3 regions of the Paenibacillus sp. PvR098 genome follow, and region 1 is predicted to be linked to each of the others. Evidence: riboswitches for the same ligand, from Rfam matches in the RefSeq annotation. Region 1 holds a riboswitch; each other region holds the start of a gene.

The links. A riboswitch is a leader RNA that binds a small molecule or an ion and turns the genes downstream of it on or off. The one in region 1 is predicted to bind thiamine pyrophosphate.
Region 2: another riboswitch for thiamine pyrophosphate. It lies ahead of JOE45_RS22470 (ECF transporter S component); the one in region 1 lies ahead of JOE45_RS15755 (ABC transporter ATP-binding protein).
Region 3: another riboswitch for thiamine pyrophosphate. It lies ahead of thiC (phosphomethylpyrimidine synthase ThiC); the one in region 1 lies ahead of JOE45_RS15755 (ABC transporter ATP-binding protein).

Annotation. Positions count from the first base shown of each region.
Region 1 covers NZ_JAFIBU010000001.1:3,169,224-3,180,112, forward strand. Annotated here, with positions in the region: gene thiM (hydroxyethylthiazole kinase) at 48-854, opposite strand; gene JOE45_RS15730 (3-oxoacyl-ACP reductase) at 890-1,657, opposite strand; gene JOE45_RS15735 (acyl-CoA reductase) at 1,670-3,130, opposite strand; gene JOE45_RS15740 (LuxE/PaaK family acyltransferase) at 3,148-4,275, opposite strand; gene JOE45_RS15745 (ABC transporter substrate-binding protein) at 4,344-5,375, opposite strand; gene JOE45_RS15750 (ABC transporter permease) at 5,372-6,133, opposite strand; gene JOE45_RS15755 (ABC transporter ATP-binding protein) at 6,130-6,879, opposite strand; TPP riboswitch at 6,934-7,043, opposite strand; gene pdxA (4-hydroxythreonine-4-phosphate dehydrogenase PdxA) at 7,124-8,122, opposite strand; gene JOE45_RS15765 (four-carbon acid sugar kinase family protein) at 8,128-9,411, opposite strand; gene JOE45_RS15770 (2-keto-3-deoxygluconate permease) at 9,453-10,451, opposite strand; gene JOE45_RS15775 (sigma-54-dependent Fis family transcriptional regulator) at 10,603-10,889, opposite strand, start outside.
Region 2 covers NZ_JAFIBU010000001.1:4,526,779-4,537,667, reverse strand. Annotated here, with positions in the region: gene tenA (thiaminase II) at 1-241, opposite strand, end outside; gene JOE45_RS22480 (energy-coupling factor transporter transmembrane component T family protein) at 290-1,096, opposite strand; gene JOE45_RS22475 (ABC transporter ATP-binding protein) at 1,096-2,613, opposite strand; gene JOE45_RS22470 (ECF transporter S component) at 2,610-3,203, opposite strand; TPP riboswitch at 3,312-3,417, opposite strand; gene asd (archaetidylserine decarboxylase) at 3,713-4,504, shown strand; gene JOE45_RS22460 (MFS transporter) at 4,541-5,797, shown strand; gene JOE45_RS22455 (DUF2797 domain-containing protein) at 5,973-6,782, opposite strand; gene JOE45_RS22450 (Dabb family protein) at 7,003-7,296, opposite strand; gene JOE45_RS22445 (DNA-3-methyladenine glycosylase) at 7,403-7,993, opposite strand; gene JOE45_RS22440 (uracil-DNA glycosylase) at 8,040-8,615, opposite strand; gene JOE45_RS22435 (PRK06851 family protein) at 8,839-9,936, shown strand; gene JOE45_RS22430 (PKD domain-containing protein) at 10,119-10,889, shown strand, end outside.
Region 3 covers NZ_JAFIBU010000001.1:1,362,034-1,372,922, reverse strand. Annotated here, with positions in the region: gene JOE45_RS06850 (thiamine pyrophosphate-dependent enzyme) at 1-1,350, shown strand, start outside; gene thiC (phosphomethylpyrimidine synthase ThiC) at 1,445-3,226, opposite strand; TPP riboswitch at 3,319-3,429, opposite strand; gene JOE45_RS06840 (MFS transporter) at 3,692-4,903, shown strand; gene JOE45_RS06835 (YjcZ family sporulation protein) at 4,961-5,062, opposite strand; gene JOE45_RS06830 (FAD-dependent monooxygenase) at 5,412-6,575, shown strand; gene JOE45_RS06825 (DUF2164 domain-containing protein) at 6,629-6,883, shown strand; gene JOE45_RS06820 (aspartate kinase) at 7,102-8,358, shown strand; gene JOE45_RS06815 (DUF441 domain-containing protein) at 8,360-8,824, opposite strand; gene JOE45_RS06810 (2-phosphosulfolactate phosphatase) at 9,030-9,737, opposite strand; gene comA (phosphosulfolactate synthase) at 9,759-10,601, opposite strand; partial or broken gene JOE45_RS06800 (IS4 family transposase) at 10,815-10,889, opposite strand, start outside.

The sequences.
Region 1 (10,889 bases):
AGAACGTACTCAACAGCTTGCAGGGCTAAACATGTTGTAGGCCGAATTTAGTCCACCTGAATTGCCGCATGCCCACGAAGCGCAGCTCCATCCGTCCGATAAAGCTCATTCAGAAATTCGATTTGAAACGTACCCGGGCGGTCAGAACCCGATACTTCCAAGGCCTTTTCTGCGGCAACTCCATAGTAGGCCAAAGCAGATGCTGCGGCCAAGGTCAGATTCTTCTCCACAGCCGCAAAAGCGCCGATCACCGAGGTTAACAAGCAGCCCGTCCCGGTCACTTTGGTAAGCAGCGGGGTACCGTTGCTGACTTTGTAGGTCACCGTTCCGTCGGTCACGATATCGTCTTTCCCGGTAACGACCACTACGACCCCTAACGCCTGAGCCGCCCTACGGGCAAGTCCCGCTGCATCGCCTCCCGCTTCCGCGGCGTCGACACCCTTAATACTCCGCGATTCTCCGATGACATTGGCCACTTCGGCAGCGTTGCCCCTAAGAATAGAGATATCGATTTCCTTCATGATTTGGCGTGCTACTGCCGTTCGATAAGGCGTGGCTCCTGCCCCTACCGGGTCAAACACGACGGGCACCTGATGCGCATTCGCCGATTTCCCGGCAAGCAGCATTGCATGGACGACCTCTTCATCCAACGTGCCCATGTTCAATACAAGAGCGCCTGCAATCTTAGCCATATCGGCAACTTCCTCTTTGGCATAAGCCATGACGGGAGAAGCTCCTAAGGCAAGCAGACCGTTGGCGGTGAAGTTCGTCACAACGACATTGGTGATATTATGCACCAGCGGGTTCTTTTGCCGCACCTTTTCCAAAGCTGTGATCGCTTCTTGAATGTCCATTCCGGAAATCCTCCCTTTAACTCATTTCTCATGTACTAATGCATGGTCAATCCGCCATCTACTCTCAAGCATTGCCCCGTGATAAACCCTGCCCATTCCGAGGAAAAAAACAAAACAGCACCCGTAATGTCATTCGGGGAAGCGAGCCGTCCCATCGGCGTCAGACGGACAATCGCATTCTTGACATCTTCTTTCGTCTCGCGGCTCGAATCGGTAGGGGACGTCAGTCCAGGCGCCACACAGTTCACCGTAATGCCGAAGGCTCCGAGCTCTGCAGCCAGATTGCGGCTGTAGCCAAGCAGGGCCGACTTGGCCGTTGTATAATCGTGATAGGGTACGACAGGAAAATCAATCAGGTTGGTGACCATGTTCACGATCCGCCCGCGGTTCTGTTCCTTCATGTGCGGAATGACCGCTTTACAAACATGAAACGCTCCTCCAAGACTCCCGTCCAGCTGTCTTTGATAGTCGTCCCACTCGATATTCCACGCCGTTTGGCGCTGCTTGGGATTGAAGCTGTAATGACTGAGCGCATTATTGACAACGACATCGATTCCTCCAAAAGCATCCACCGCTTCGGAGATCATCCGCTGCACGGATTCCCCATCCGTTACATCGGCCTGCAAGGCCGCGGCCTCTCCGCCCGTCTGCCGGATGTGATCCACCACTTCCGAGGCCGCTTTTTTATTGCTTATATAGTTAACGATAACCAAGGCTCCCAGAGCACCGAACGCCTTGGCAATACTTGCGCCGATGCCCCGGCTCGCGCCTGTGACCAAAACCGTCTTTCCTGCGAAGTCCATTCGCATCCCCCTTTACTCTACATCGGGATCGTAACGTTCGGCATCCTGCTCAACGCTTCGTTCCAAATCGACCCAGCGGACCAAATCCAGTAAATTCAAGTGTCCGTCATGATGCCAGCCCGAAGGAGTACGCGACATCTCCCCGACCGCGCAGATACGGGTAGCCCCGTACATACCAAGCAGTCCGGCCACCGGTTCTAACCGGTCCGGACCGACAGCCAGGCCGACCGTCTGCAGGTAGTCCCGGTAAGGCTGTATCTGATCAGCGGCCGACTCCAAGGACTCACATGCAAACACATGAACCGTCCGGTTCAATGGAGACGCTTCGAAGCCGGGCTGACCATGATAAATAACGGTCCAATCCGTTCCCGTCCTACTAGCATAGACCGCTATGGGCTCTCCCCGTAGACCCATCATTTCAAACCGCTGTCTAACCGCGTGAATAGCCATCGATTCCTCGTCCGACAGAACCGCTCTGGGCTTCTTCTCGTGATAGCGCTCCATCTCGGAAGCCAACAGCTGCCCGAACTGACGCGGAGTCACCGCTCCGCCTTCTTCGACAAACACACTATGCGGCGCCAAGCACCCCTGCTGATCGTAGATCGATGCATCCTCCGCCAGCCTCCGAGCCGTTTCCTGATACCGGTCCGCGGTCAGCGCCTCTTTCCCGATCATGGCGAAGCTGATCTTATAGCCGTAACTGACGAAGCGCTTTGTCCCCGGCACTCTTGACCGCAGCTTTTCCACCGTTTCCTGCGAGCCGTAAGCGACAATCGCTTCCGCCGCATCAATGACGGTCTGCTCCAACGCCTCATTGCCGCCCTTCCACGGCAGTACGGCTAAGCAGTCCGCAAGCAGCGGGTCCACTTCCGCCAACGTCTCCGCGAACAGCACAGCCATGAGCGGTTCGGCCGAGGACGTCTTGCCCAGATTCGCCGATTTCAATAATATTCCCATGACTAAGCTCCAGATCGGAAGCCCAGGCACATTGCCGGAAAAGACGTGAAATAGCAGCTCAGGCCCATACGCCCGGCTCATTCCGCCATTTTTGCGCGGCCGAAACTCATCGAGTACCGCTGAAGCATCGAACTCTTCGTCCAGAAAGCGAAGCAGCTCCTTCCGTCGAAAGGTCCGGAAGAAGCGTTTAAGTTCGAGCCGAATCATTCCCCCGTCGTAGCCCGTAATAACCGGCAGCCAAGCCTCCGCCAACCGGCGGAGGTTATAGTCCGGGTCCAACCATTTGCGCACGGCCAGGTCTAATCGCTCAACAATCTGTTCTGTTCTTAAGCGGGACAAATAATCCCTTCGCCGCATGGATATTTCCCGGGCGATGTCCCCGATCAACTCCGGTGTCAAATCCGGGTATTTAAGAACGAGCGTTCCCTGAGGACCATTGAAATGCCGCTCCGTGAACGAGGTCAGCCGGATTGCATCTGGGACTTTATACGCAGTTCTTACGGTTATCCTCTCCATTGAGCTCATACTTTCACCTACTTCTTATTTGAACTCATCAGCTGGTCGATGGCTATGGAGCAGCCGCGGGCTTCCGAGCCTTTGATCCTCCCCAGCAGGACAAGCCCGTGTTCGTTCTTATACCCCATATCCTCCGTGAGAACAGCAAATGCCGAATTCCAACTGCCCAGATCATAATGGGCAAGCACACCGGTTTCCCCATCAGGAACCGGCTCCAATGAATCAGGATGAAGAACAAGCGTTCGAATCCAGGGGGGATTCGCTTTTTCGTGCACGGTGCGTCCCGTAAGTAAGCTGCTGCGTATGGTCTGATCATAGATTTGGGAGCTGAGCTCGGTCATCCCGTACATATTCACGCAGGACTCGCGCTTCAGTCCAAAATACCCTTCGATCTTCTGGTACAGCTCCTCCGCCGCGATCTCGCGGGACTGTCCTTTCAGACCGCCTGTATCAAAAAGACGGCTCCCCTGCGGAAGCTCGACTTGATATGAATGTTCAGCACAGTAATCCAGCAAATGCACATAAGCAAAGGTGGCCCCGATCAGAAGCACCGGTTCGTTACGAGCCGCACACTCCTGAAGTGACGCAAGAACCCCTTCCATATCCAACCCGCCTTCTTGCGAGTAGAAAAACCGGCTGCCGGATGTGCCGTAATGCTCCACAGCCTTCGTCAAATAACGGGAGAGGGAAGAATTACGATTCAGGTCGGCCGCGGGAGACAGCACCAATACCGTAATCTGGTCACGGTCCGGAAGCACATAATGTTTGAAAGGAGGCGCCATCGAGGCATCCCATACCTCCAAGGTCGGATGATAATGCTTGCCCCGCTTGTCCGCATTCGTTGTTCCGCTTGTCATGAATACGGCTTCCGCTTCCTCCGCCGGCTCGCAGGATAGCGTCAGCTCTTTAAACGCCTGAATCGGGATCGGCGGAATTTCTCGCCAATCCCTTACCGTTAATGGGGATTTACGCCGGGCCTGGCCATATTTCTTGTACGCTGCGTTATGCTGGAATTGATAGCGAAACAGCTTCATGGCTGCCTCTTGAAACGAAGCCTCCGTTTCCGCCTCCGTTACATCGCCTGCCGAGAAGCGCTCGATATACCCCAAAATATGTTGTACGATTTCTCTCGATTCCGCCTTCAAATGCGTTCCCCCTCCCTATATCACAATTCCCATTATTGAAAGCTTGATTCCGGCTCACACTTAGGGCATTACTTCTTCGGCACCAGGTCATTGGTCACAATGTCATTTAGCTTCAAATTGTTTTCGATCAAACCGAGCTTCTTATATACATCGGCGCCTTCCTGCAGCACAGACGCATCCAGCCAACCGAGTCCGTTTTTGTCCGTATCTGCGGATACCGTCGATTCATTGCGAAGTTTAATAATCTCCACATTGCGCTGCTTATCTTTCCCGTCGATTGCTTTTGTCAAAGCAACTTCCGCTGCCGCGTCGGGATTCTGAATCATCCACTCTGCGCTTTTCTTATAAGCCTCCAGGAAGTTCTTCAGCATTTCTTTCTTCTGCTGGAAGGTCTCCTCGGTTACAACGAACACATCGCTCGGTACATTCAAAGAATCCCTCACGTTGATGACATTCACGTCTCCGAGTCCCTTCAGCTTCGCATCGGACAAGCCCGTATCTGTGGCCGCCGTTGCATCTACCTGTCCTTGGATCAGAGGAGCGAAATTGGATACGCCGGTTTCCACGATGGTGACGTCCTTTTCCGTTAGTCCAGCCTGATTCAGAACAACCAGCAGGTTATGCCGGGTGCCGCTGGATAGACTGTATACCCCGATCTTTTTCCCCTTGAGATCTTTAGGATCCTGGATGTTTTTATCCTTCAGAGACACGATATTAAATACGTTTTGAGGATAAATATTATAAATGACATGCAGCTTCTCGCCTTTATCTAAAGCAAAGTATAAGGAACCCGGGTCTGTAAACGCAATGTCGGCCTGCTTGGACAAAATGTTCTTAATCGCATCTCCGCCCCCGGCACCCGGAACAAACGTAAAATCAATACCTTTTTCCTTAAACCAGCCTTGCTCCTCCGCATGATAAAGATTCGTTTGTTCGGTGATCGGCTTGCTCCAGCTGGCCATTACGACCTTTTGCGGCTGCGATGGCGCCTCGGCTGCCGGTGGAGCTGAATGGGTTTCATTCGAGGATGAGGTGCCACATGCCGATAACAGCAGACTCCCCGCCAATATCATGATGGCTGCGATAGAATATTTTTTCATTTGTCTTTCTCCCTTTTATATGGTTTTAATTTGATCCGCTCTACGATAATAACCACTTGATACAAGGCCATGCCCAGAACAGTGAGCAGCAGCAGCACAGAAAACATCAAGGGCGTATCCATCATGCCCTGGGAGGCGATGATCAAAGCGCCGAGGCCTTGGTTGCCCCCGATAAACTCACCGACCACCGCCCCCACTACAGCCAACACCACAGCGACGCGAAGCCCTGAAAGAATACCAGGCAATCCCGCCGGCAGCTTCAACCGGATCAACGTCTGCCACCGGGAGGCCCCCAGCACCCGGAACAAGTCCCGCTTCAACGGGTCTACGTAGTGGATAGCGGTTACAGTGCTTTCCAGCAGAGGAAAGAAGGAGATTAACGCCGTGATGACGACTTTGGGGGTGGTTCCGAATCCGAACCAGATCATAAATAACGGAGCCAGCGCCAGCTTAGGGACCGCTTGACTGGCCACGATATAAGGGGATAAAAGCCGCCTTAACCACGCCCACTCTCCCATCCCGATTCCGCAAAGAACCCCGAACAAGCCGCCCAGCAGCAAGCCGAGTACAATCTCGAGCAGCGTTTGGCCGATATGTTTCGTAAAATATCCAGTGACCAAACCCGTCCACAGGGTATCCGCTATGACAGAGGGGGCAGGCAGTACCAGCTCTGAGACCCCGCTGGAGCGGACAAAGCCCTCCCATACGGCGATCATCAGTACAAAAAGCCCGACCGGAAGGATAGAATTCCGAATCACTTCCGCTCCCCTCCTTCCATCGCCTGTCTTACCGCTAGACAGACTCGGTTAAATTCGCTGTCATAGCGCATCTCATAATGGCGCGAATCAGGTAGAGGTACGGAGTATTCCCCCGCAATTCCTCCTCCATGAAGAACAATGACACGATCCGATAAATACACGGCCTCCGTAATATCATGGGTAATAAAGAGGACCGTGATCTTCTTGCTCCTGCACAGCTGGAGGAGATCCTCCTGCAAAGACTCCCTTGTCAACGCATCCAACGCGGCGAAAGGCTCATCCATCAGCAGCAAGGACGGCTCTCGTATCAATGCTCGGGCAATGCCCACGCGGCTTTGCTGTCCGCCGGACAGCTCGGCGGGATATTTATCCGCATGCAGAGCCAAACCCATGCGTTCCAAATAGGCATCTGCCGCTTCCCGGTCCGCCCGTGTCGGCTTACGCACCAAAGACACCGGCAGCAGGACATTCTCCCTTACGGTTTGCCATTCCAACAAAGTAGGCGCTTGAAATACAACACCAACTTGGGTTTGCGGCTTCGTTACCGGCTTGTCCGCGATCCGGACCTTTCCTTCGTCAGGCGTCAGCAATCCTGCTGCCATTTTTAACAGGGTCGTCTTGCCGCACCCGCTTCTCCCGACCAGGGTAACAAATTCACCCTCCTGTACCTGCAAATGCAGGCTATGGATGACTTGTTGCTCCCCATTATAGTTGTGACTTACTCCTTGAAATTCCAGGTAGGTCACCTTAATCCTCCCCCTGCCCTCAGCTAACAAAAAACACACCTTGCCCATAGCAAAGTGCGTTCCCTCACCTCTCCCTACGCTGGCATGACCCAACAGGTTCAAATGGTTAACGGCGAACCAGCCGTACTCTCAGTCCGATTCCTCAGACCCCCATGCTGTATACAATTACATCCATGATACGCTATATATTATCGGATGGTCAAGAAAGAGCCTGTGTTCCTATATTCGGAACACAGGCTCTTTATTACATATCCTTAGGAGCTAATTCAATGGCATCCCGAATGGCCGCTAACATGCTTCGTTCATCGGCAACATTTTTACCTGCAATATCAAAAGCGGTTCCGTGGTCTACCGAGGTGCGAATGATTCCGCCTTTTAACCCGACCGTAATGTTAACCCCTTCTTCCAATCCCAATACCTTAATAGGTCCGTGACCTTGGTCGTGATAGCAGGCCACAACGATGTCAAAATCGCCGCGAACCGCACGGAAAAACAACGTATCGGCCGGGTACGGTCCTGTGACATCCATGCCCTCTGCTTTAGCCTTCTCGATGGCCGGAATCAACTTCTCTTCTTCTTCCCCGTTCCCGAACAATCCATTCTCACCGGCATGGGGATTAATCCCGCATACCGCAATTTTCGGCTGGGATTTCCCCGCACGGGTCAGCGTCTCATGAGCCAGCTTAACGACCGTATACGTTCTTTCCGGATTAATCATTTCGATCGCTTTAATCAATCCCACGTGAGTGGTGAGATGGATGACCTTGAGATTCGGTGAGGATAACAGCATAGAATAATCCTCAGTATCAGTTAATTCGGCCAGGATTTCGGTATGACCCGGATACAGATGTCCTCCTTTATGAAGGGCTTCTTTATTCAAGGGAGCCGTACAAATCGCATGAATTTCCTTCGCCTTGGCGAGCTCCACTGCCTTTTTAATAAATTGGAAGGCCGCGTTCCCCGCTTCACTCGACACTTGCCCAAACGGTAAGTCTTCCGGCAAAATATCCAAATCAACACAATCGATGATGCCGTGCTGGAATACAGCCTCGCTAAGCTGACTAATTTTACGAATGTTCACGTCCGCCTGCACCACTTTTCTGGCCCGCTCCAGAATTTTGTAATCGCCTATGACAACCGGCTTGCATTGATCGTACACCTGAGCGGATTGCAGAGCTTTCACGATAATTTCCGGACCAATGCCTGAAGCATCGCCCATCGTTATACCTATGACTGGTTTCATATGGTTCATTCCCCCTTGAGCTTTTGTATGGAATTGAGCAGCGATAAGTCCGTACCGAATGCCCCCGCTTTGGTGATGGCATACATGGGCTTAGCTCCAATGGTGCGGCCAAGCGGGATGCCGATTTCCACTTCGGCAATGAGATGAAATCCGGTCACGCCCAGCTGCATGCAGACCTGCTTCGCCGTATCGCCTCCGGTTAACACCATGCCCTTGATTTCACAGGCTTCGATGAGCCATGAAGTCACTGTTCCCAGCGCCCCGGATATCGAATTGCTCACAGCGCTTTCGTCCATCCCGTTCTTTTTCCCCAGCCGCTGTGCCTCTTCAATATCTTCAGGTCTTCCTGAGGAAAAGAGAGCAATATCATGCCGATCATCCAGTGCCCTCTTCGCTTCCTCATACACCCTTTGCATCTCTGCCTTGCGTGATGCATTATCGGCTACAAGCAAGGAAGACCGGAGCTCTATTCCTTTAATATGAGGCTGTTGAACGACAATGTCCAGCTGCTTTCGGGTGGTTGGGCTTACGCTGCCGACCACGAGCAGCACAGGCTTTTGATCTCGCTGAATGTCAAGCTCGATCTCCTTCGTTTGCAGCCCGTAGATTTCCGGCAAATAGTTGGCAAGTCCTGCCGAGCCTACCCAACAAACGGAGCGGCCGATGCGGGCCATCGTTTGAACAATACGCCTTAAATCCTCTTCCTCTTCGGCATCAAATACGACATATCGGATTCCATCTTCCTGACACTGGATAAGCTTCGCCTGAACAGCTTCCAATCCAGAACGCAGCTCCTCATAAGTAACCAAGGCGATCGGCTGCTCCGACTGACTTTGAATAATGCTCGGAATAAAGGAATCGCGAACAGGCGTTTTCGGATCTTTTGCGATTTCCGTTTCACTCAAAGGTTTCTCGTGAAGATAGTGATAGCCATCGATCGTTTTTCTGCCATTCTTTGGATAAGCAGGTGCAATCACGACAAAGTCCGGGCGGAATACTTCGTATAAAGCGTCGATCTCCGCTCCAAGATTTCCCCTCAGGGTAGAATCGACTTTTTTATAAATCACATCAAAGCTGCCGGATTTGAGTACCTGCGATACTTCTTTTACCTTATCGTACGCTTGACTCCGGGGTAACCAGCGGCTGTCCGTATCGATAACAACCGCTTCCTGATGGATTGCCGTTACATCTGGCTCGAACAGCACTGACGTATTCAATCCGTAACGAGCCAGCTGCACTCCGCTGTCATTAGCCCCGGTCAAATCATCAGCAATCATCGCTAATTTCAACGCCTTCACCTCTCTTGGAGTAAGTTCCGGGCAGCTGCAGCTTACTGCTGAGCCGCCTCTCCTCTTTGAATTCCATACTTTTCAAGTTGTCCCTTCTTTTCCAAACGTTTCACGAGGAACGCAATAAAAATCGGCATCAGAATGGCTGTCGTTACCACACTTGCGGCGACTTGCACTGTGGCCAATTCGGCCATCGGAGCGAATGCGGCGTTGGCGGCGGCGATGGCTGCAGGCGTTGCTACGGCGTTGCCTGCCGTAGAACCTTCGGCCGCTCCGACAATAGGGTTCCAGCCGATCGCTTTAAATACGAGGTAACCGCCCAAGCCTGTAAATAGGACCGTGGCCACACCCAGCATAACCCCGCTGATCCCGCCATTGATAATGGCGTTGAAGTCAATTCCCATACCCAATGCGAACGCAAAGAACGGAATTAACATATTGCTGCCCTTCGCAAAAAATGTCCTCATTTCGGGATCCAGATTCCCAAGCACCATCCCTACCACAATCGGAAGTAACACAGAAACGAAGGATACAAACGAAAACATACCTTCAACAAATCCCATCGCTCCAAAAATCGATAAAGCCACCATCGTCAAAAACGGGCCGTCATTCAGCGCCAGCAAGGAATACGCCGCTTTATCGTCTTCTTTCCCGTATTGACCGACAACCGCCATGTAGAGGCCGCCGTTACTGTTGGTCATTGCCGCAATAATGGCGATAGGCGCCAATCCAAGGAATAATCCGTTAGGTCCGGCCAGCAAAAAAGCCGCTAAACCGAATAAGGCTCCGATTAACCATTTGATGGTCAATAAGGTTGCGCCTTTGCCTAAGGAAACTCCAACATTTCTAAGATTGATTTGGGCTCCTGCACAAAGAAGGAACAGAGCAATCAACGTCGAAGCGCCGTTAACGAACAACGCCTGTGTGAAATTTCCGATCCTTAATAAATCAGGCGCAAACGTATTTATAGTTGCAGCCAGCAGCAAGGGTACGACCATCATCCCCCCCGGGATGCGTTCTAAGGTTGCTTTGATTTTCATGATGAAACCTCCTGGAATGTTTAAATATTATACAAGTATATTAAAACCGCTTTCATTTTCATCTCAATCATAAATCAAAGTGTTAAAAAAATCAACATAAAAATCATTATTAGACCATAAAAACAAAAAAACTAACCAAGGTGTTTATTTTTTAAACACCTTGGTTAGTTTTGGTTGCTTTCAGCTTTCTCCACAATGTAGCTCGCGTAATGCCCAGCCGCTTGGCCGCTCTGGATTGATTCATGTTCTCCTCGGTAAGAACTCTCCCGATAATCTCGTACTCAATCTCCTCAAGCGTTTGGCCGATATCGATTTCCATGACATCGCCTCGTGCTGTATTTTTGACCTTGTCCGAATGCATTGGCATGGACAGCAGGGACAACACGGGCTCTTCGATATATTGTCCTTCCGACAACCTTACGAAGGCATCAACCATAT
Region 2 (10,889 bases), 1.4 Mb from region 1:
CTCCATAAGTGCCTTGTGCATGCACGGCCATGCGGTTGACCGTGAACAAATCGTTCGCCTTGGCTGCCCCCAATGCCTGTACCCGTGCGAACTGGGACAAATAATAGGCGTCGTTCAGCACATAATGACGAAAGCAGGCCAGCGGCAGCGTGCCGTTGCCGATTCCACGAACGAACGGATGCTCGAAGCTGGCGTTCCAGCTTGCATCCGCCGCGCGACGAAGGTGTTCGGAAAATTTCATGGGTAATCCTCTCCGTTTCTTCATTGAAAATTAGTGAACTGCCTTTAACTATGTTGACCTTACATCCCCTACGCTGAAATATGGATGCTGCCATCCCAACCAAACAGCGGCAATCCATAAGAGCAGCATGATCCCGACCAGAAGCCCATCATTCACAGACCAACCGATCAGGTAATAATACGTTCTTTCCTTGACCGATGAGAACCGCTTCGCCTCCATAGCCACCGCAATCCGCTGGGCACGGCGGATGCTTTGGGCCAGCAGCGGGATAGCATACCGCTTCAGCGAATCTACCCAGCCGCGGATCCCTTTCGCTCTCTTGACGCCGCGGACTTTAAACGCCATCTGCAGCGTTCGGTATTCAGCTGCCACCATCGGTAAAAGACGCATAGCGGCCATAAAGCTGTATGCGTACTTGGCCGGCAGCCGCACCTGCTGCATAAGCGAATAGAACAACCGAACAGGACTAGTCGTTAGTCCGAACAACAGGCCGATTAGAGCCATATTGACCGATTTGAGTCCAATGTGCATGCCGCGGTAGAAGCTTTCCTCCGTGACGTGTATGAGCCCCGAGCGCAGCCAGGTCGTCTCTCCTTTGCCGAAAAACACCATAGACGTAGCAGACGACACAAACATCAACCCGAAGGGCAGCATCAGAAGCAGCAGTCTGCGCGTCGGATGGCCGGTGGCGGCAAAGAACAGCAGAATAAGCATCCAAGTCACATTCATCAGAACATTCAAGTTATGTGTCAGCAGCACAAGCATAAACATGCCTATCGAAACGATCAGCTTAAAGGTAGGGTTGACGCGGTGCAGCCACGTTTCCCTATAAGACCAAAGGAAAGGCACAGCCATCAGCTCCTTAATTCTGCGAAAGGCAGCGGTCGATCCGCCATGAATCGGCTCGTATACTCTCCTGGACTGAGCGCTGCGGCAAGACGCCCCTGCCGTATCTCCCATACCCTTGTAGCATACCTGCTTACAATTTCCGTATCGTGTGTGACCATAACGATGGCGACCCCTTCCTGCCGCCACATTTCCAGCTTCTCCAGCAGCGCGAACGTATTCGCGGCGTCTTGGCCGAACGTAGGCTCGTCTAACAGCACAAGCCGCTGTGCTTTGACCGTGGCCGCCGCCACGCTGAGCCGGCGTTTCTGACCTAGCGACAGCTGATAAGGATGCAGGTCGCGGTGCTTGCTGAGGCCGAACCACTGCAGAAGTTCATCCGCTTTCATTCTAATCGTGTCCTCGGAATCCCCGTCACGCCTGAAATTAAACGCCAATTCATCGTAAACCGTGTTCGTCACAAACTGCATCTCCGGATTTTGAAACACATAAGCCGCCATGTCCGCCACATCGTCGAAGCTGCGAACGGGCTTCCCCGCCAGCACGTACTCACCCTTTGTCGGGATTAATTGCATGAGGGATTGGAGCAGCGTACTTTTGCCCGCACCGTTCTCCCCTACAATCGCAACCCAGTCCCCGGCATACAGCTTCGCGGAGGCGACATCGATTTTCTTGTCCTTCCCATGATAACCCGTTAGCTCATGCAATTGGACCAGCGGCTCCCTCTCCTCGGGAACTTCGTTTGGATAACGATCACGCTTGGGCCTTCTATCCGCAAAGTCGTCCCACACGCCCGGATACCAAATCCCGTATTCCATCAGCTGTGGCTTAAAGTTCCGGAACACCTGCTCCGGCTCCCCATCGGCGACAATACGCGCATCAGAGTCAAAGAGGATCACCCGGTCCACGTAATCTACAATTTCATCTATTTTATGCTCCACGATAATGACCGTTTTGTCATGAGTGATTTGTTTAACAGTTTCCCATACCTCGGTCGTCCCTTCGGGGTCAAGCAATGATGTCGGTTCGTCGAGGAACCAGACGTCCGGCCTTAGCGCAAGCAGCGAGGCGATAGCAAGCCGCTGCTTCATCCCTCCGGAAAGCGAAGCGATCGGCACATGCGGGTCGTGCAAATCCAGGCCGACCTGCTCCAAACACTGCCTGATCCTCTCGGGCATACGATCACGGGGCACCCGGATATTCTCAAGCACAAACGCTATTTCTTCATCTACATAAGGCATGCAGAACTGGACATCAGGATCTTGAAACAAATACCCCCACGAGTGAGGAATGCCGATGTCTTCGTACTTAAGCGGCACCTCCAACGCATCCGGGATCAGCCCGCTCCAAACCTGAAGAAGCGTAGATTTGCCGCAGCCGCTGGGACCCAGCAGAAGTACCTTTTGCCCTGCTGGCACACCGGCGCTTAAGCCGTCGAACAATAGTGACGAACTGCCGGGAAACTTCAGCCGGAGCTGCGAAACCCAGGTGATGAAGCGATCACGGTTTTGCACCGACCCGGTCAATGCACGCTCTTCCTGTCCAGATCTTCATAATCGCCGGCGCTCGCCGGACGCACGAGCTGTGTGACCCCGGTTTTTTCCAATGCCTTCACAAGAAGATAGGCGAGCGGACCGCAAATGAGAAAACTCCCAATAAACCTCATGACAATGTACAGCACCAAGTTCCACGTTTGCAATTCGAGAAGATAGCCTTTGAAAAAATCAAGGGCCAGCGCACCCGTACCCGCAGCAATCCCAGCCAGACCAGCTACGGCAGCGGAGAAGCGTTTGTATAGGAATGCGGCAAAGATCAACTCGGCGCCAATCCCCTGAAGGACTCCGTATGTAAGCACCTCTACACCGTACGGAGAACCGACGATCAGCTCGCCGGAGGCTGCGGCTACTTCCGCCAGGAAGGCCACCCCTGGCTTACGGATGATCAAGAACGCGACGGTCGCAGCCATAAACCACATACCGTACATGAATTGATCCAGCTGGATTCCCGGAAGCTTTGCCAAATTGTACACGTCGGTCCACACCCGATAAATAATACTGAATACAACGGCGATAACGACTGTGACCAGAATATCTGTCAACTTCAAACGTTTGGACATCTTTTCCTCTCTCCTCTTCCATCTTTTTCAGAACCCCGGGAGAATGACGCCAAAAAGGCCGCCTCCCGATGAAGGAAGCGGCCTTGTAAGCACCATAGAAATATATGTGCCAACGATCTTCCACTTCCCTACGCTGGTATAAACCAGATCAGGTTCAGAGGGTCTAGGATCTATTGATCCAATCTCAGCCTGTGCGGCTCCCCTAGTGACATCATCATATTATCACGATTGAAATATTTGTCAATGGAGGATCTTGAAAAAATTCCATAGCTACATCCAAGACCTGCAGCCCGATTTTAGTGAACCTGGCCGCTTGCCTTACCTGTGGGGAATTCAAAAATACGCCTGTAAGGCTTAATCCGTCCTAATATATGAAATGAAAGGCTCCTTCGGGAGCTTTTCTTGCTTTTTAAGGTTCGTTTTAGGATTGCTTTGTGCTCCGTTCTGTGTCAAGATAGGCGTTAGATTCGCGTACTTACATTAAGAGAAAACAGGTGAACCTTTCCATTATGAAGATTTCGCTATTCCGGCTGCTGACCGAGCTTTCCTCACGCAAGACCGTGTCGAGACTGACAGGAACCTTTGCCAAATCCAGAGCTAGCCGAGCGCTGATTCCACGCTTTATTCGTACTTACGGCATTCGCGTACAAGATGCGGAGAAAGCGATACATGAGTATGCTTCTTTGAACGATTTTTTTACCCGCAGATTAAAAGCAGGATTGCGTCCTATCGACGAGACGCCAGATACGGTAGTCAGCCCCGTCGATGCCCTGATTACCGGGATGGGAAGCATTCAAGAGGGGCTTATTGTCAATGTAAAGGGACAGGATTACACAATTGATGAGCTGCTGAACCAAAGTCCCCGCATGATCAATTACAAACATGGATTTTATTATGTTCTTTACTTGAGTCCCACCGACTATCACCGGATTCATTCTCCCGTGACAGGTAAGATTCTGGAGAAGGAGCATGTCGCAGGCAAGGTGTATCCGGTAAACGACTTCGGACTCAAGCATATGCGTCGGGTCCTTAGCCGTAATGAGCGTTTGATTACTTATATACAGCATGATACCGGGGAAGTCGCCGTGGTGAAGGTCGGGGCTTTGAATGTGAGCAGCATTCAATACGTTACCCCGCTTCCGAATGAGCTAAGCCGCGGCGACGAGCTTGCTTACTTCGAATTCGGATCTACCGTCGTGCTCCTGACCGAATCGGGCACCTTCGCCCCCCGTGAAGATGTAAAAGTCGGCAGCAGAGTTACCATGGGAGAAGCGCTTGGAATAACCAAACATCGGGATTAGGCCGCTGGATCCTAACCAAGAAAGGAGCGTTCTTTCATGCAGGCGCAAACCGGAGCAGCGGCCTCCGGACCGGTTTTTCAAAGGTCACCGGAGGCCAATGGGAAACCAACCGTATTCCGCATACTGCTTGCCATCAGTTTGGTGCATTTATTTAATGATTCCATTCAATCGATCATTCCTGCGATCCTGCCGATTCTGAAGGATTCCATGAATTTGACCTATATGCAATCGGGTATTATCGTGTTCGCTTTAAACATGACCGCTTCGATTATGCAGCCGGTCATCGGCCTATATTCGGACCGCCGTCCCTCCCCTTACATGCTGCCGATGGGAATGGGCCTTACCTTTATCGGTGTGCTCGGGCTGGCTTTTGCGCCGAATTATTGGCTGGTTCTGCTATCCGTGCTATTCATCGGACTCGGCTCCGCCGTCTTCCATCCGGAAGGCTCGCGGGTAGCCTACATGGCCGGAGGCTCAAGACGCGGACTCGCGCAGTCGATCTTTCAGGTAGGCGGCAACTCAGGGCAATCGCTGGCTCCTCTTATGACGGCCTTCCTCTTCGTCCCGCTCGGTCAATTCGGGGCGATCTGGTTTACGGCAGTTGCCGGGCTGGCCATTCTCGTCCAGCTCTTTATCTCCCGCTGGTACAGCGGATATATAGCTGTGCATCCGCCTGCGGCAAAGAAGAACGGCGTACGGGTCATGAGTCCTTTGCGCAAAAAGCAAATCACTTTCGCTATCTTAACGTTGATTTTTCTCGTGTTCGCCCGGTCCTGGTACCATGCTGGCGTGACGATCTATTATCCGTTTTATCTCATGGAACAGTTCGGAATTACTTTGGAAAAGGCTCAAATCTACATCTTCCTGTTCGCCGCGGCGGGCGCACTAGGCACCTTCATGGGTGGTCCGCTGTCCGATAAATTCGGACGACGCAACCTGATCTTCTTCTCCATGGTCGGCTCCGCGCCCCTGGCCTTGCTTTTGCCTTATGCCAATCCGTTCTGGGCGTATGTCATTTTGCTTGTTAACGGTTTCATCATCCTCTCCAGCTTTTCCGTTTCAGTAGTGTACGCACAAGAGCTGATCCCAGGCAAGATCGGAACCGTGTCCGGACTGATTACCGGTCTCGCCTTCGGTCTAGGCGCGCTGGGAGCGGTGGCGCTCGGCGGTCTGATCGATGCGCTGCATCTCCCGGTGGTCATGCAGATGGTGAGTATCCTTCCACTGATCGGCCTTCTGACCTTCTTCCTTCCGCATGACCGTACCCTAAAGGAATGGGCTCAGGAAGCTTAAGTAAGAAGCGGTTTTGAAATCACATCCATATGAAAAGCACGATACGTCCCGTTTGAGGTGTATCGTGCATTTCTTCTTTCTATCATGAGATTAGTCAGTCCGTATCGGTGACCGCCAGCACGGCCAGCGTCCGTCCGGACGAAGAGCCGCGGCGCTGAAGTCCCAAGCCACATCGTTATTGCGCCACCTGCGAGGCTTCAAGTGAAATGGATACCTTGTATCCGCTATATTTCCTTACGTTGATTACTGCTTGCTCAAACATCAGGTAGTTGCCCTTTATTCCAATCAGACGGTCCGTGATCATCGGAGACTTTTCCAGATCGTACGTCTTGATTTTCTGCAGCGACTCCATCTGTGGGTAAAGGAATTCGAACACCGTCGTTTCGTCGAGCAGATACGGTTTAAAGGCTTCCGGAACATGAGCAAGAATCTCAATTCTGCTTTGAAGCAATTCAATCTCGCTGACTTCACCCTTCAGCATTTTGCGCCAGTCCGTTTTGTCCATCACATGTTTGCTAAGTTCAAATTCCAGTTCTCCTGCAAGCTTTCTTGTCGGGAGCTCAGCAATGGGAATGGCCTGAATAGCCCCTTGGTCTGTCCAACGCTTCATTTGGTTTCCCTTGCGGGTAAGACCGACTTTAAGGCCGCTGCTTACCGCAAGATATACATAATGCGGAACCATACAGTGCGTTTGAGCGAAAGCTTCATCCCGGCACGTTCCTTGATCAAAGTGGCATTCATGGGGTTTAACGATACACAAATCATTTTCTGCAAGCGCAACGAAACAGGGATAACAGTAGCCGGAATTGTATGTTTTTTTAATTTTTCTATTGCAATGAATACATCGAATTTCATGTAAAAACTGGATTTGAAGGTGCTCTCCAACCCAATCATTAAGTGGGACTTCAGTTTCATCAAGCCGCAATATATATTGAACCGGGGCTTCGTGCCGGTGAGTAAAACCTCTCAAGATACCGCTATGCATAGGTATAATCACTCCTATATTATGTAGTATTGAAAATCTATCAATCTATTATAATTATACGTTCCCCAGAGGAAAAAGGATACTCAGGGGACCTACTGGAGAGTCGATGGAATGATAGACCCTCCAGATCACTCCCATATGTCGGACAAAAAATAAGCTTTGTCCGAGCCAAGGCTGCAGGACAAAGCTTATTTTACTATCGATCTATGAGAAGCAAGCTTTAGATTTCAATATCAACCACAATACTATCCACTCGTCCTACTTCTCTGATCAAAGCCGCAACCGCTTGATGTTCAGGATTCGGTCCATAAGCCTCCAGAGCCGCTTTGTTTTCAAACCGAACGCTCAATACCAATTGATAGCCTTGATTTTTCTCTGAAAAGTTGATACCGGCTTGAAGATCCACGATTCCCGTAAGATGATTTTTGAGAGCTTTGAATCGTTCAACTACATCCTGCAACTGCTCCTGCGTTGTCGATTCGCCAAATTTAACTAGTACGATATGATCGATCATGTTAAGTCCTCTTTTCTATTTTAAATATATTCCACTATATCATGTAAGCTCGTTCAAAACCACTGCGAGAGTTGACACTTCGTTAATAGAGAATAGCGCTTATTACTTACCTAGATACAAACGGGTTTCCATTCTCCCAAAATCGCCAGGGATAGTCTTTGGCCTCGCCGCTATTCTCAATGCCGATCCTAGGACCGGTCACTATGGATTTAATTTCTCCTCTTCCCTCTGCAATAAAAAGAGGCGGTTCAAATAAAGGTGTTCCATAATCCTCTTGGTTTATTCCCAGAGCTTTCGTCAGCTTGCCCGGACCATTGGTGAGTTCTATTTTCTTTTTTTCTTTTCCGCGGCGCTCATACATCATTTCTATGCCCGTATAAGGCTCGACAGCTCTAATTAACACGGCCTCTGGATGGCCCTCCTTCCCACTGACCACATTCACCAGACAATGGGTGTGCATCACATAGGTATATGCATAACCAGGAGGACCAAACATCACCTCCGTTCTTGGCGTCCTTCGATGGTTAAAGCTGTGCGCTGCACGATCCTCCGGCCCCCTATAAGCTTCGGTTTCCACAATCCAGCCCGAAGCCGTGCCTGATTCAGTTTCCTTTACTAGCAGCAGCCCAAGCAGCGAACGAGCCAAATCCAATGTGGGTTGTTGGAAAAATATTGCGTCTACAGGTTGAAACGACACTAGACTCACCTCTCTTTGGTCCCTAATCCAAACCTTTTATAACCTTTCATATCATGTCTTTGATCTTTTCGGCAACAAACTTTATATCTTCTACGAAATACTTCATAAGTACAGGTCTTCGGCGCACAGCCAAAGGATGATAGGAAACCGCTATCGGCATCTCTTGAAACGTATGCCACTTTCCTCTATAGCTTTTCACGTCGGCTTCCTGGTCTGGAAATAAGGTTTGCACCACCACATTGCCTAGAGCAAACAGTACATCCGGCCTCTTCTCCTTCAATTGTAGCTGCAAATGAGAAAAGCACGCTTCTCTAGCAAGCGGCTTATTATAAGCACGTATTGGACGACATTTCAATAGATAGCTCACATAAACCGAATCGATGTCTAGTCCAGCCTCTCTCATCCCGTACTGTAACGTTTCCCGAGTTCCGCATACAAAAGGCTGACCCTCCCGATCTTCGCGTGAACCGGGGTTGTCCAATAGGATGAAAACCGGTGCATTGGGGTTTCCCTCTCCCCATATCACACGATGCCGCTGCTTGGAAAGCTCACATTGTTGGCAGGCTATGGCGAACGGGGGGACTGGTTCCTCCGGTAGAATGAACGGTTTGAAGTCTAACATGGGGAAGTCTCCTTAACCTCTATAAGAATAAATTAACCACTTAACCGCCTATCCGTATGAAGCTAACGATTATGTTGCCCATTAGATGATCTCGACTATTCTACAGTTGCTTCCAAGGCTGAAGCCCATTTCGTCATCGACTGTATTCGGCTGCACCTTTTTGACAGGGCTGTAATACGATGAACTATGCACCATGACATTAGCCTAGAAAGGTGTGACGGTGATGACTGGTATCGTCAAAAACTTTTACGCGAGCGGCAATACGGCTCGCGGCTTTGCCAACCTGTTCGACTCGTCTTTACAAGGATTGGAGCGTCTTTTTATTTTACAAGGGGGATCGGCGACAGCAAAGTCGGGTTTGATTCGGACCATCGGAAACCAAATGGTAGAGAACGGCTATGACATCTGGTTTATTCATTGCGCCTCGGACAATGACTCGCTGGACGGATTGATCATCCCTGCTTTAAGGGTGGGAATCGTTGATGGGACGGCCCCTCGTGTAATAGAGCCCCGGGAGCCGGGGACGGTTGTGCGATACGTGACCTTGGGCGAGACCGGGGATACGGCTCAGCTCGCTGCCCGACAACCGGAGATCGAAAACTTGAATGAGAGCATTCAACAAGCCCATGAACGCGCTTATGCCGGGTTCGCGGAAGCGCTTCGCATTCATGACGAATGGGAAACGATTTATATCGCAAACATGAACTTTCAGGCAGCCGATGAACTGACAGTGGAGTATATACAGCTCCTCTACGGTAATCGGAAACTCGAACGTCAGAGCCGCGTAGACCACCGTTTTTTGGGAGCGGCCACCCCGAAAGGCGCGGTCGATTTTGTTCCGAATTTGACTGAAGGCCTGAAAAGATACCTCATTAAAGGCCGGGCCGGTTCGGGTAAATCCACCCTGCTGAAAAAGCTGGCAGCCGCAGGAATTGAACGCGGCTTCGATGTGGAAATTTACCACTGCGGCTTTGACCCGAACAGTCTGGATATGGTCATTGTGCGGGAGCTGGGGTTCGCCATATTTGACAGCACGGCGCCACATGAGTATTATCCCGACCGCGATGCTGACGAGATCTTGGATATGTATGAGCACTGCATCAAGCCAGGTACGGATGAAGCTCATGCGGATGCTATAAGCGACATCAAAGGGCGATACGCCGCACAAATGAAAGCGTCCATTGAGGATCTTGCACAAGCCAAATCCCTTCAGGATGAACTGGAGCAAATCTATGTTCATTCCACCGATTTCCACAGGATAGATCAGATCAAGGAGGAAGTTTTACAAGAGATCATCAGCCTGGCTGCCATTAGTGAATGAGATCTTCCGTACTGCAAAAAGCATCTTTCCTCATAAAGCTGAGGGGAGATGCTTTTTTACACTGTAAGCTATTTAGGAAGAAATTCACTGTACCGGTGTACCTGTCAATTGATTGTGCAAATCATATCTTAATCATAGGGAGAAATGTTAAAACAATAATCGTTTATGAAAGGAGGCACCCTATGAAAGTTGGTCCTTTAAGTGAGCATAATGGTTTCCCTTTATGGTATAAGGATGAAAATCAACTTCGCCTTCAGCTGAATCTTGATCCAAATGATCCGTTCAGCGGCATAACCCCAGCAGAGCTACCTGATCCCTCAAGTCCGGTGTCATTCCCTGACAACTTCCCATCTGAAGCTTTTTATATGGCAGCCGAAGCTGAAATGACCACGGGCACTGGAGAAAGAGCTCGACTCGTATTGGCACTTGAAGCGGCATTTGTAAACGAAGTTCCAAGAGACGATGAACAAATTGTATTTGGAAGAGTTCGGATTCGCGTTTCCGGATTAATCCCTAATACCGATTATACAGTGAGTCATCCCTACGGAGTAGATACCTTTGTGGCTGAACCTGATCCGGGAGATCCAAGCATTGGTGAAATCAATTTTACTGAAGACATAGGCGATTTAAACGGAAGGAACTTTCAACTTGCGGGAAATAGCAGAGTCCATCCGTTTCTTCGCTGGGATCCCAACGTTATACCTGCTGTTCCACAGGGGTACATTGGTGATCCTAATGTTTTGCATCCCATCATCGGAAGTATATTTGTAGATCAACAGGGGCAGCCGCAAAATTATTTCCGCATTGAGGGGCCTGGTATTGGTATTGGCTCTCCGGATCGTTCTACTACTCCCGGTATCGACCCGGATAATTGCATCGAGACTAGACAATTTGCGTTATTAGGCACAATCGCCGTCAACTCCGGCCTTGATATTACTCGTGCAACCTATGAA
Region 3 (10,889 bases), 1.8 Mb from region 1:
GGCCGGGAAGGCTTTCAAGAGATCGATATGGCGGAATATTTCAGTCATCTGGTCAAATGGACGGTGGAACTGAATGATGCGCATCGAGTCACAGAGATAGTCCACAGGGCTTTTCATCTCGCCAAATCCGGCAGACCGGGTCCTGTTCTTATTTCTTTGCCTCAGGATGTTTTGGATGAAGTAGCGGAAATGGAGTTCCAGGAAACGGAGATTTTATCCAACCCGCGTCCGGATCACCAAGCCGTGGTCAGAGCCAAAGAAATTTTGCAGCAAGCAAAGCGTCCGGTGATTATCGCCGGGGGCGGGGTAACAGGTACCAAGTCTGCCAGAGAACTGGTGGAATTAGCAGATAAACTGCAAGCACCTGTAGCTACGGCGTTTCGCCGATTCGATGCGTTTCCTAACCAACATCCATATTACATCGGACAATTGGGAGTAGGTGCTGCACCGTATTTGGTGGAGTGCGTAAGGGAAGCGGATGTTGTTCTTGCCTTGGGGACTCGGTTCTCGCAAATTACAACACAGAACTATACGCTGTTGGCTTCCAATACCAAGCTGATTCATGTCGATATTTCACCGGATGAATTGAACAAAGTATACCGCCCGGCACTTGGGATTGTAGCTGACTCGAGAAACTTTATGCTCGATTTGCTTGCCGAGTTGGGTGAATCAAGTCAAAGCGAATCGCGTGAAGCTTATATACAGGGACAACGCAAGAAATATGAACAATATTCCGAGGTTCGCGCTACTTCCGGTCAAGATTATGTGAATTTGGAAGCGGTCATGGGCGATCTGATGGCCCACCTTCCTTCTAACACCATATTTACATCGGATGCAGGTAATTTCTATGGATGGATGGCCAAGCATTACCGCTTCCAGGAAGAAGGGACTTTTGTGGGACCGACCTCCGGCGCGATGGGATACGCCCTGCCGGCAGCCATTGGTGCGAAGGTTGCCCAACCGGAGAAAACGGTAGTGGCGTATGCCGGAGACGGCGGGTTTATGATGACAATGCAAGAGCTGGAGACGGCTGTGCGTAATCGAATTCCTGTCTTGGCGATTGTCGCGAATAATAACATGTACGGAACGATCCGAATGCATCAAGAGAAGCATTTTCCTGAACGTGTCATTGCAACGGAATTATCAAATCCGAATTTCACAGAGATCATGGTCAGTATGGGCGGACATGGGGAGCTAGTAGAGAAGAACGAAGATTTTGTACCTGCACTGCAGCGGGCGTTGGCTTCACTTAAACCGGCGTTGATCGAGGTGCGAATCGACCCGCAGCAAGTATCCGTAGCCAAGACGATCGAAGAAATGAGAGCAGCGCAGACTGTAAAACAAAAATAAATCATCTTATGGAGGAAAGATCAACGTTTATTTCGTTGGTCTTTTCTTATGGAAAAAAGAAGGAGCCGTTAGGCAACAGCTCCTCATTGCTTTATTACTTATAAATGACACTGCCGGCTTCTTTGAATTCTTTGGATTTTTCATCCAAGCCTTTCTCAATGGCTTGCTGATCCTCGAGTCCTTGCTGTTTGGCATATTCGCGAATGTCCTGTGTAATTCTCATGCTGCAAAACTTAGGGCCGCACATCGAGCAGAAATGAGCTGTTTTGGCACCCTCTGCAGGCAGTGTCTCGTCATGATATTCCATCGCTCTTTCCGGGTCCAGAGATAAGTGGAACTGATCTCTCCAACGGAATTCAAAACGTGCTTTGGATAAGGCGTTGTCTCTTTCTTGAGCTCCGGGATGCCCTTTGGCTAAGTCTGCTGCATGAGCTGCGATTTTATACGCGATAACCCCGTCGCGAACATCATTCTTGTTTGGAAGACCCAGATGCTCTTTTGGCGTGACATAACAGAGCATCGCTGTTCCGAACCAACCAATCATGGCAGCGCCGATGGCTGAAGTAATATGGTCATACCCAGGGGCAATGTCTGTGGTAAGAGGTCCCAAGGTGTAGAACGGAGCCTCCTGACATACTTCAACCTGACGATCGACATTTTCTTTAATCAAATGCATGGGAACGTGCCCAGGTCCTTCAATCATGACCTGCACATCATGTTTCCATGCGATTTGCGTTAGTTCGCCAAGCGTATCCAATTCCGCAAACTGAGCTTCATCGTTGGCATCCGCTATGGACCCCGGACGCAAACCATCCCCAAGGGAAAACGCAACATCATAGGATTTCATGATTTCACAAATCTCTTCAAAATGGGTATAAAGGAAATTTTCCTGATGATGCGCCAGACACCATGCAGCCATGATGGAACCGCCACGAGAAACGATACCTGTGACCCGCTTCGCCGTGAGAGGAACATAGCGTAAAAGTACGCCAGCATGAATCGTAAAGTAATCTACGCCTTGTTCGGCTTGTTCTATGAGCGTATCGCGGTAAATCTCCCAGCTCAGCTCCTCCGCTTTTCCTCCGACTTTCTCCAAGGCTTGATAAAGGGGAACCGTCCCGATCGGTACAGGAGAATTGCGGATGATCCACTCACGGGTCGTATGAATATTTTTGCCGGTGGACAGGTCCATGATGTTATCTGCGCCCCAGCGTGTAGCCCATCTCATTTTTTCTACTTCTTCTTCGATTGATGAAGCGACAGCCGAGTTTCCGATATTGGCGTTGATTTTGACTAAAAATTTAGTGCCAATTATCATGGGTTCGCTTTCCGGATGATTGATGTTTGACGGAATAATCGCCCGACCGCGAGCGACTTCACTGCGTACAAATTCAGGAGAAACATTCTCGCGAATAGCGATATATTCCATCTCTGGAGTGATGATCCCTTTCTTGGCATAATGCATTTGTGTTACATTGGATCCGCTTTTAGCGCGTAACGGCTTACGATACAATCCTGGGAATATTTCTTCCTGACTTACGGAGTCTTCTTTTATGTAACCGTTGTCTTCGGGCTTGATCGCTCTTCCTGTATATTCTTCAACATCGTTGCGCTCCAATATCCAATTGCGGCGGTTCAACGGAAGGCCAGCACGAATATCGGTGTGGACATCGCTGTCCGTGTATGGACCGCTGCAATCATATACCCGTACTGGAGGGTTCTCTTGCTCGTTGTCGCCTTGGACTGTCGGGGTTAAACCAATTTCGCGCATAGGAACCTTGATATCCTCACGTGAACCCTGCACATACACTTTCTTGCTCCCCGGAAAAGCCGAAACATTAGGGGTTACTACATTTTCTTTGATTTCGCTTGCCATTTCAATTCCTCCTCAGAATGAATGTGATCAAGCGGAGAAAACCTTGATGCAAACAAAAAAGACCGCAACGTGAAAGAAGCGGTCTTTGTATACACAAAGGCTAAGACATTTCCTCCGCTGGCATTACCCAGATCAGGTATTACGGTCGATAGCATTCGGCTACCCTCTCAGCCTGGCTATACCAAGCTCCCGTGTTTATTCAACTGTCATACCAATAATAACCATAGAAAATTGAAAAATCAACCTATTTTTTAGAAAGTGTGATGACGGTGTCCGCCATGTGCTCGTCGGCGATCCCATGAAGTTGAAGATCTACGGCGACAAAGTGGATGGCTATGGAGGAACTTACTTTAAAGTGCATAATTAATAAATAAATTATTTCTTTAGAACTTTATGGAAATCAGATATGATGAATAATGAACGTGTGCATAACAAATGAAATTGACGAACTAGGAGAGAACAAGGATGAATGCGAGACCCGAAACAGAAACACGAAATTATAGAATACCGCTGTTTTGTATGGTCACCTTGTTGTTCTGGTTTTCGATGTATACTTGCGTGCCGATATTGACCGCCTATGTTGAATATTTAGGCGCTTCTTATAAAATGGCGGGACTGATCGTCGGCATGTACGGATTGAGTCAGATGCTGCTGCGGATACCGGTAGGCGTAGTATCGGACCGTTATCATAAGCGAAAATTGTTTATTGTATTCGGGTTGTTTTTTTCGGTATTATCCGGAGTCGGGATTCTAGTAACACAGCAGCTGACATGGATTCTCTTGCTTAGGGCTGCAGCAGGAGCGGCAGCGGCGACTTGGGTAGACTTTACGGTCTTGTTTGCCAGCTACTATCGTAAGGAGGAAACAACGCAAGCGATCGGAACGATCTCTTTTTACAATTCACTTGGTCAAATGTTCGGAATTCTGTGCGGCGGGTGGTTCGCCGATATGTATGGTTGGGAATCGTCTTTTCTGATCGGTGCAGCTGTAGGGGTTTTGGGACTCACGGGTGCGTTTTTTCTGGTGGAAACCCCTAGGAAGAATACGCAGGAAATGACCTTCAAAGGCGTGCTTGAGGTGGGGAGCGATAAGATGCTGCTGACCGTCTCTTTTCTGGCCATCCTCTTTCAAGTGCTGACCTTCGCTACCGTGTTCGGGTTTACCCCCGTGTATGCTCAATCTCTCGGCGCAACCAGGCTGGATATGGGTTTGCTTACGTTTTTTTCTACGTTTCCTATGGCGATCGCGTCATTGGTAGGGGGTCGATATGCAGCCCGTAAATTAGGTGAAAAGAATATCATTGTCACCGGTTTTGTATTAACCGGAGTGTTTACTATTCTTATTCCATTCTCCCATTCCTTGTGGATGCTGATGATCACGCAATGTCTCGCAGGGTTTGGCCGAGGCTTTACTTCACCGGTGTTGATGGCGCTGAGCATCAAGCATATGGACGTTGGGAAAAGAGCAACGGCCATGGGTTTTTACCAGGCTATTTATGGTTTGGGCATGTTTGCAGGTCCCTTATTTATGGGAATCGCCGGCGATTGGCTGACGTTAAAGCAAGGCTTTATCATTATAGGCGCCTTGGGATGTGTCGCGGCATGGCTGTCCCATACGATGCTAAAGCAGCGGGGGATGCCATTACGGGAATCCCGTTCGGCGGATCATACGTTCTAATAACGGCAACCATACGCCCGAGCGGTTGGCCCGAGCGAAGGTTGCGAAAAAACTACATTAGATAACCAAAGCAGTGGAAACAATAACCAGAAGAATGAAGAGCACAAGGATCACGCCGGTAGAAGTAAAGCCATGACCAAATCCTCTGACGAAGCTCATAGATGACAACCTCCTTCCGTGTTAGCTTCTGCATTTTATGAACAGCAGGGGTGTTGGGATTGGGCATTCTCCAAAATATGTGTTTGTTCCGGGTAAACCTGTCGTTTCCAATGGCATGGATTTTCAATATGATGCGGTGTGGGAATCGCCGATGACCCAAAGGATCCCACCCGCAGAAGGAATAGACGGCTGCGTATATGCGTCGTCTATTGGCCGTTGGTGCGTTCAACGCTGTAGGGGGACGATGGTATTCGCAGCCTTTTTATCTGTTCCATAATTAGGTATATTTAGATACAAAACTCAACATTGATGGAGAGCAGTCAGGACAAAAGGTGGGAGGAGGCAGGGCATGTTTAACGGTAGCAAGGCGATCATTATTGGTGGGGGCATCGGAGGGCTGGCCGCGGCCATAGCTTTGCAGGACTCCGGCTGGAGCGTCTCCGTATTCGAGAAGACAGCGGAGCTGCAGGTGATCGGAGCGGGTATTGTGCTGGCGGCCAATGCGATGAAGGTGCTGGAGAAGCTTGGAGTGGCTGATCAGGTGCGTGAACAGGGTTGTCCGGTAGGAAAAGGAGAAATCCGTACGTGGAACGGTAAGCTACTAGTGGATTTGCCGGTTCGGGAGCAAGCGCAGCGGTTCGGTTCTGCCAGCTACCTCATTCACCGTGCTGCGCTCCAGTCTATTTTGTACGATCAGCTGAAACCGGGAACTGTTCATTGGGGTAAGCAATGGGCTGAGTGGCGGCAGCATGAGGAGAGGGTTGTGGCGGTTTTTGCCGATGCATATGAGGAGGCAGGGGATATTCTGATCGGCGCAGACGGAATTCATTCCTCCGTCAGGCAACGGTTGTTTGGGCCGACTCCTCTTCGCTATGCCGGGTTTACGGCGCTTCGAGGTATAGCCGTCTTCGATAACGAACGCTATACGCGTGAAGACGGCGGGGGCTTCGAAGCGTGGGGACCCGGTAAACGGTTCGGGTTCTCCCAACTGGGCGGAGACAGGGTTTTCTGGTTCGCCGCCGTCAATGCTCCTCAAGGCTCGCTGCTGCCACCAGGGAAGCGGAAGCAGGCTGCACTTCGTCATTTTCGAGGATGGTACGAGCCGATTGAGGCGGTGATTGAGGCTACGGAGGAGTCTGCTATTCTATCGCATGATATTTTCGATCGTGTACCGCTTCGCCGATGGAGTCAAGGCCCTGTTACTTTACTGGGAGATGCGGCACATCCCATGCTCCCGAACCTGGGTCAAGGCGGAGCCCAGGCTCTGGAGGATGCGCTGATGCTCGCGCGTTGCGTCAGCGAACGCCCGTCTCAGCTCCCCGAAGCGTTACTCTTGTATGAGCAAAGAAGGATTCAAAGAACCAGTCTTATTGTAAGCAGGTCGCGAAGGATGGGTCGGCTGATGCAGCTGGAGCATACGCTTGCCGTCACGGCTCGCAACGCTGTTCTGCGGACCATTCCGCCCCGTGTGCAGATGAACCGGATGGCGTGGCTGATCGGGCACGAGGTATAATGGGCTTGTGGGCTCTGAGCACGCTCCAATCCGGATGAAAGGAGTAAATAAGGATGCTTCGATTAAAGATTCCCAAAGAGCAAAAAGAGCAGATGGTATGGCGCATTCAGCAATATTTTGAGGAAGAAAGAGCCGAATCGATTGGGAATTTGGAGGCTGAGCAGCTGATTGAGTTTATGATCGGCCTGATGGGTCCTCAGGTATACAATGAAGCGATAGGGGATGCAAGACGAATGATATTGGAGAAAATGTCGGCTCTGGAGGATGAGCTGTACTCCCTGGAGAAGCCGATGGGTAGAAGCAAGTAGCGGGGAGTCTGATGAACCTTTGGGAGTACCTTCACAGGCTGCGTGCTGTTTTACATGTTTGTATTAAATCCGGCTCTCAGTAAATGGAAGCTGCGTAAAAAACGACAATAAACGCTGATTCATCTGAAGCTTCCCCATTTTTCTATTTCAAGAGACATCGAGCTTATGGTATAATATTTTATTAGTTATGCAAAAGTTTGTGTAGGGAGTGAGCAGTTTTGTCTCTGATAGTTATGAAATTCGGCGGAAGCTCCGTAGGTAATGCGGAGCGGATGAAACGTGTGGCCGCCCGCGTAGTGGAGAGACAGCGCGAGGGCCATCGGTGTGTGGTTGTCGTATCGGCGATGGGTGATACCACGGATGATCTGATTGACCTATCCAAGCAAATTTGCACAGGAACCCCTCCTGCGCGAGAGATGGATATGCTGCTGACGACTGGAGAGCAAGTCTCCGTTGCTCTGTTGTCTATGGCGATACATAGTCTGGAAGGCTCGGCTGTTTCCTTCACGGGATGGCAGGCGGGTATGTACACCGAAGCGCTTCACGGCAAAGCTCGGATTACCGATATTCAGCCGCAGCGTGTGCTTAACGCGCTTGATGAAGGCAAGGTTGTCATCGTTGCAGGCTTCCAGGGGATGAGCGAAGCTGGGGAGATTACGACGCTTGGACGCGGTGGATCGGATACGACTGCGGTTGCACTGGCGGCAGCGATTCAAGCGGATGTGTGCGAAATTTTCACTGACGTAGACGGCGTTTATTCGACGGATCCGCGTATCGTGAAGTGCGCGCGGAAGCTGAACGAAATCTCTTATGATGAAATGCTGGAGCTTGCCAATCTCGGCGCGGCAGTTCTTCATCCGAGAGCGGTAGAGTACGCGAAGAATTATAATGTAAGGCTGGTCGTGAGATCCAGCTTTAACCATAACGAAGGTACGAATGTGAAGGAGGAAGCAGCGATGGAACAAGGCATCGTGGTACGAGGCATTGCATACGATAAAAATGTGGCGAGAATCAGCATTTTGGGTGTAGAAGAGAAACCGGGGCAGCTGGCCCAAGTGTTCACGGCTTTGGCGAAAGAACAGATCGACGTGGACATCATTGTGCAAAGCGGTGTTCTGAGCGGACTCGCCGATTTCTCCTTCACTGTATCGTCCTCCGACGTGGACAAAGCGCTGCAGGTTATCGAAGGCATCCGCACTTTGGTCGGTTTCCGCGAAGTAACTTCTGAAACAAATCTGGTGAAGGTATCCATCGTCGGAGCAGGCATGGTCAGCACACCAGGGGTTGCCGCCAAAATGTTCGAGGTGATCTCGGAGCTTGGAATCAGCATTTTACTGGTCAGCACGTCCGAAATCAAGACATCCTGCGTCATCGAAAACGGCCGTTTGAACGAAGTGGTGCAAGCCCTTCACACCGCATATGGCCTCGATACGGATCAAACCGTATTTGTAGGCGGACCGTCGGATAGAAGATAAACTATCGGATTTTATCGAAAACGAACGTAAATACTTTAAGCAAAAAGGCGGTAATGCCTGCGGCCATTAATGGACCGACCGGTATGCCCTTCAGAAAAATAATACCGAAGATCGAACCAATCACAAGACCCACAATCATTTGTGGGTCTATTTTTAATAGCTCCAGTCCCTTGCCGTTCATGTATGTGGCGATCGCCCCGCCCAGTAAGGCCAGAATTCCGGGCCATGTGGTAAACATGGAAGTCACATCTTTGATGGAAATTTTCTCGCTGGCAAAAGGCACCAAGACCCCCATCGTCAAAAAGAGCAGTCCGAGCTCTAGCCCCCTGCGTTCGATAGTGGGCAGATACCGATCCAGGCTGATCAGCTTGACGATTAAGAGCACGCAGGCGGCTGTCGTGATAATATGGGAGCGGCCGATCAGCCCGATAATAATCAGCGCAACGAGCAATATATCTCCGTTCATGGCTAAGCCCCTTGTCCATTTGGTTTCTCTCTATATGTATGAAGGGACAAGCGAATTAGAACGTATTGTCCCTAGTTTCTCAGACTATAAGTAAAAGTGTAATACGGTATTTCATGTGGTGGTCCGCCATACGCGGAACGGCGGCTTCCCGCCGCCGTTATAAGCCACCTTTTCTTTACTTCGCTTCATAATCTATGATGCTTTTTTAAATAACCATAGCTCCGTCCCGGAATTGCGGGACGGCTTGAAGCCGGTTGACCTGACTGCAGTATAGAACGTCATCCTTAAATCCGATCCGGGTCAGACGTTTGCCGTTCGCACATGACAGAAGCGCCTCAGGGAGCCGCTCTTGCGTTTGGCGGTACGCATGCATTAAGGCAAGGCCCAAATCGTTTACTTCGCAGGCCCCTCCAGTGAGGCGGACCAGTTCGTCAGCCAGCAAACCCGCGCAAAGCCCGTCTTCCAGACTGAATACGTCATGAGTTCCTGCACAAAGCAGGGCAATCTCCTTCTGCAGTTTTAACGCTTTTTCAACGCAGCTGGAAGCATTCAACAGTGAACCTGCCAAAATATGCGCCGCTTTGTGTGATTTTTGCACGGCCCTGGTGCCGTTCGTCGTCGTCATGACAATCGTTTTGCCTGCTACGGCTTCGGGACTATATTCGAATGGAGAATTGCCGAAATCAAAGCCGGGTATCTTCTTGCAGCTGCGCTCGCCCCCCAGTAAGTCTCCCGGACGCTGCAGGCTTTTGGCCTGTGCGACTGTTTCCGTCGGAACGATCGACTTGCTGCCGTTCGTGAGCGCCATCACCATTGTGGATGTGGCACGCAGCACATCGATGACGATTACAGTTTTATTCTGGAGCTCATCCGTTCGTGCTTCGCCCACGCTGGCGATCACTTGCACATTCATGCTATAGCACAGCCTCCTTCTCTAAATTTGCCAATTGAAGCTATGATAGCTGCTTCCCTGCTTAGGCATATCGGCGAGCAGCAGAGTGTCTGACCGCAGCCCCCGCCTCAAAGCTTCCAAAGAAATGACGTCACTAGGTGCGATATTGCCAAGGTGGATTTCGGTGCCCAGCATCTGCAATAGGTGTACCTGCTGATCCTTTTGCGGTGCTTCCCATAGCAGCAGATCGGGGCTTGGCACCTGCTTTAGTACTTTTTCGATCTCTTCATCTTTACATGCGCCATTGGCGTCATAGATACCAACGCCTTTTCCCGATTCTCGGCCTTCGATCGTAATCAGACTGGCGCCCAGCTGCGAATCGATCGTTACTGTTTCGATGAGCTCTTCTATTTCTATAGAAGAGCCCCATCCTTTTTTGCCGTATTCGGTAATGACCATAAGTCCCTCGCTCAGGCTGCGGCGAATCAGCTCGCTGCGCAGGCTGCGCGAAACCTCGATGGTTCCGTCGGATATTTCCACACCGTTGAAGCCCAAGTGAGCCGCCATATCGAAGTAGTCGTCAACTGCGTCCTGCCTAATCGCCACCTCCAGGAACGTACCGCCAGGATATACAGTAATGTCGTATGCTTTGGCCATCTTAATTTTTTTCTTGAGCAAATCTGTCATATAGAGCGGCGAGGTGCCGAAGCCGATTTTCAGCATGTCGATATAGGCGCCTGCCGTCTGCAGCAGATCCTCCAAGGCGTGCAGCCCCAATCCTTTGTCGATTACCATTGTTTTACCCAGAAGCCGCGGTTTATCTGTCCGGCGTCCGGTCGGATCGCTGAGCAGGGCATTCCACTGCATCGGTGTTGAAACCTCCATCTCTTATCGCCTCGCTGTAAAATAGTGTTGGATTACTGTGTCATCATATGCATTTTCATTTAGGGGTGTGCCCACATGCCCATCAAACTAAGAGCAAAGAAAAAGGAACAGATGCAACAGTTCGTCACTTGATCCAAATCAATTAGCTTAGAACTGGATTTTGTGCAGACTTAAATAAGCCTTGGCGGCTTCGTTTTTTTAAATTTCATATTTCTAGGCAGCAGATCGAGATTTCTGTCTACACTCATAAACTACACCTAGAATGTCAAATACGGTTTTCTTGTCATA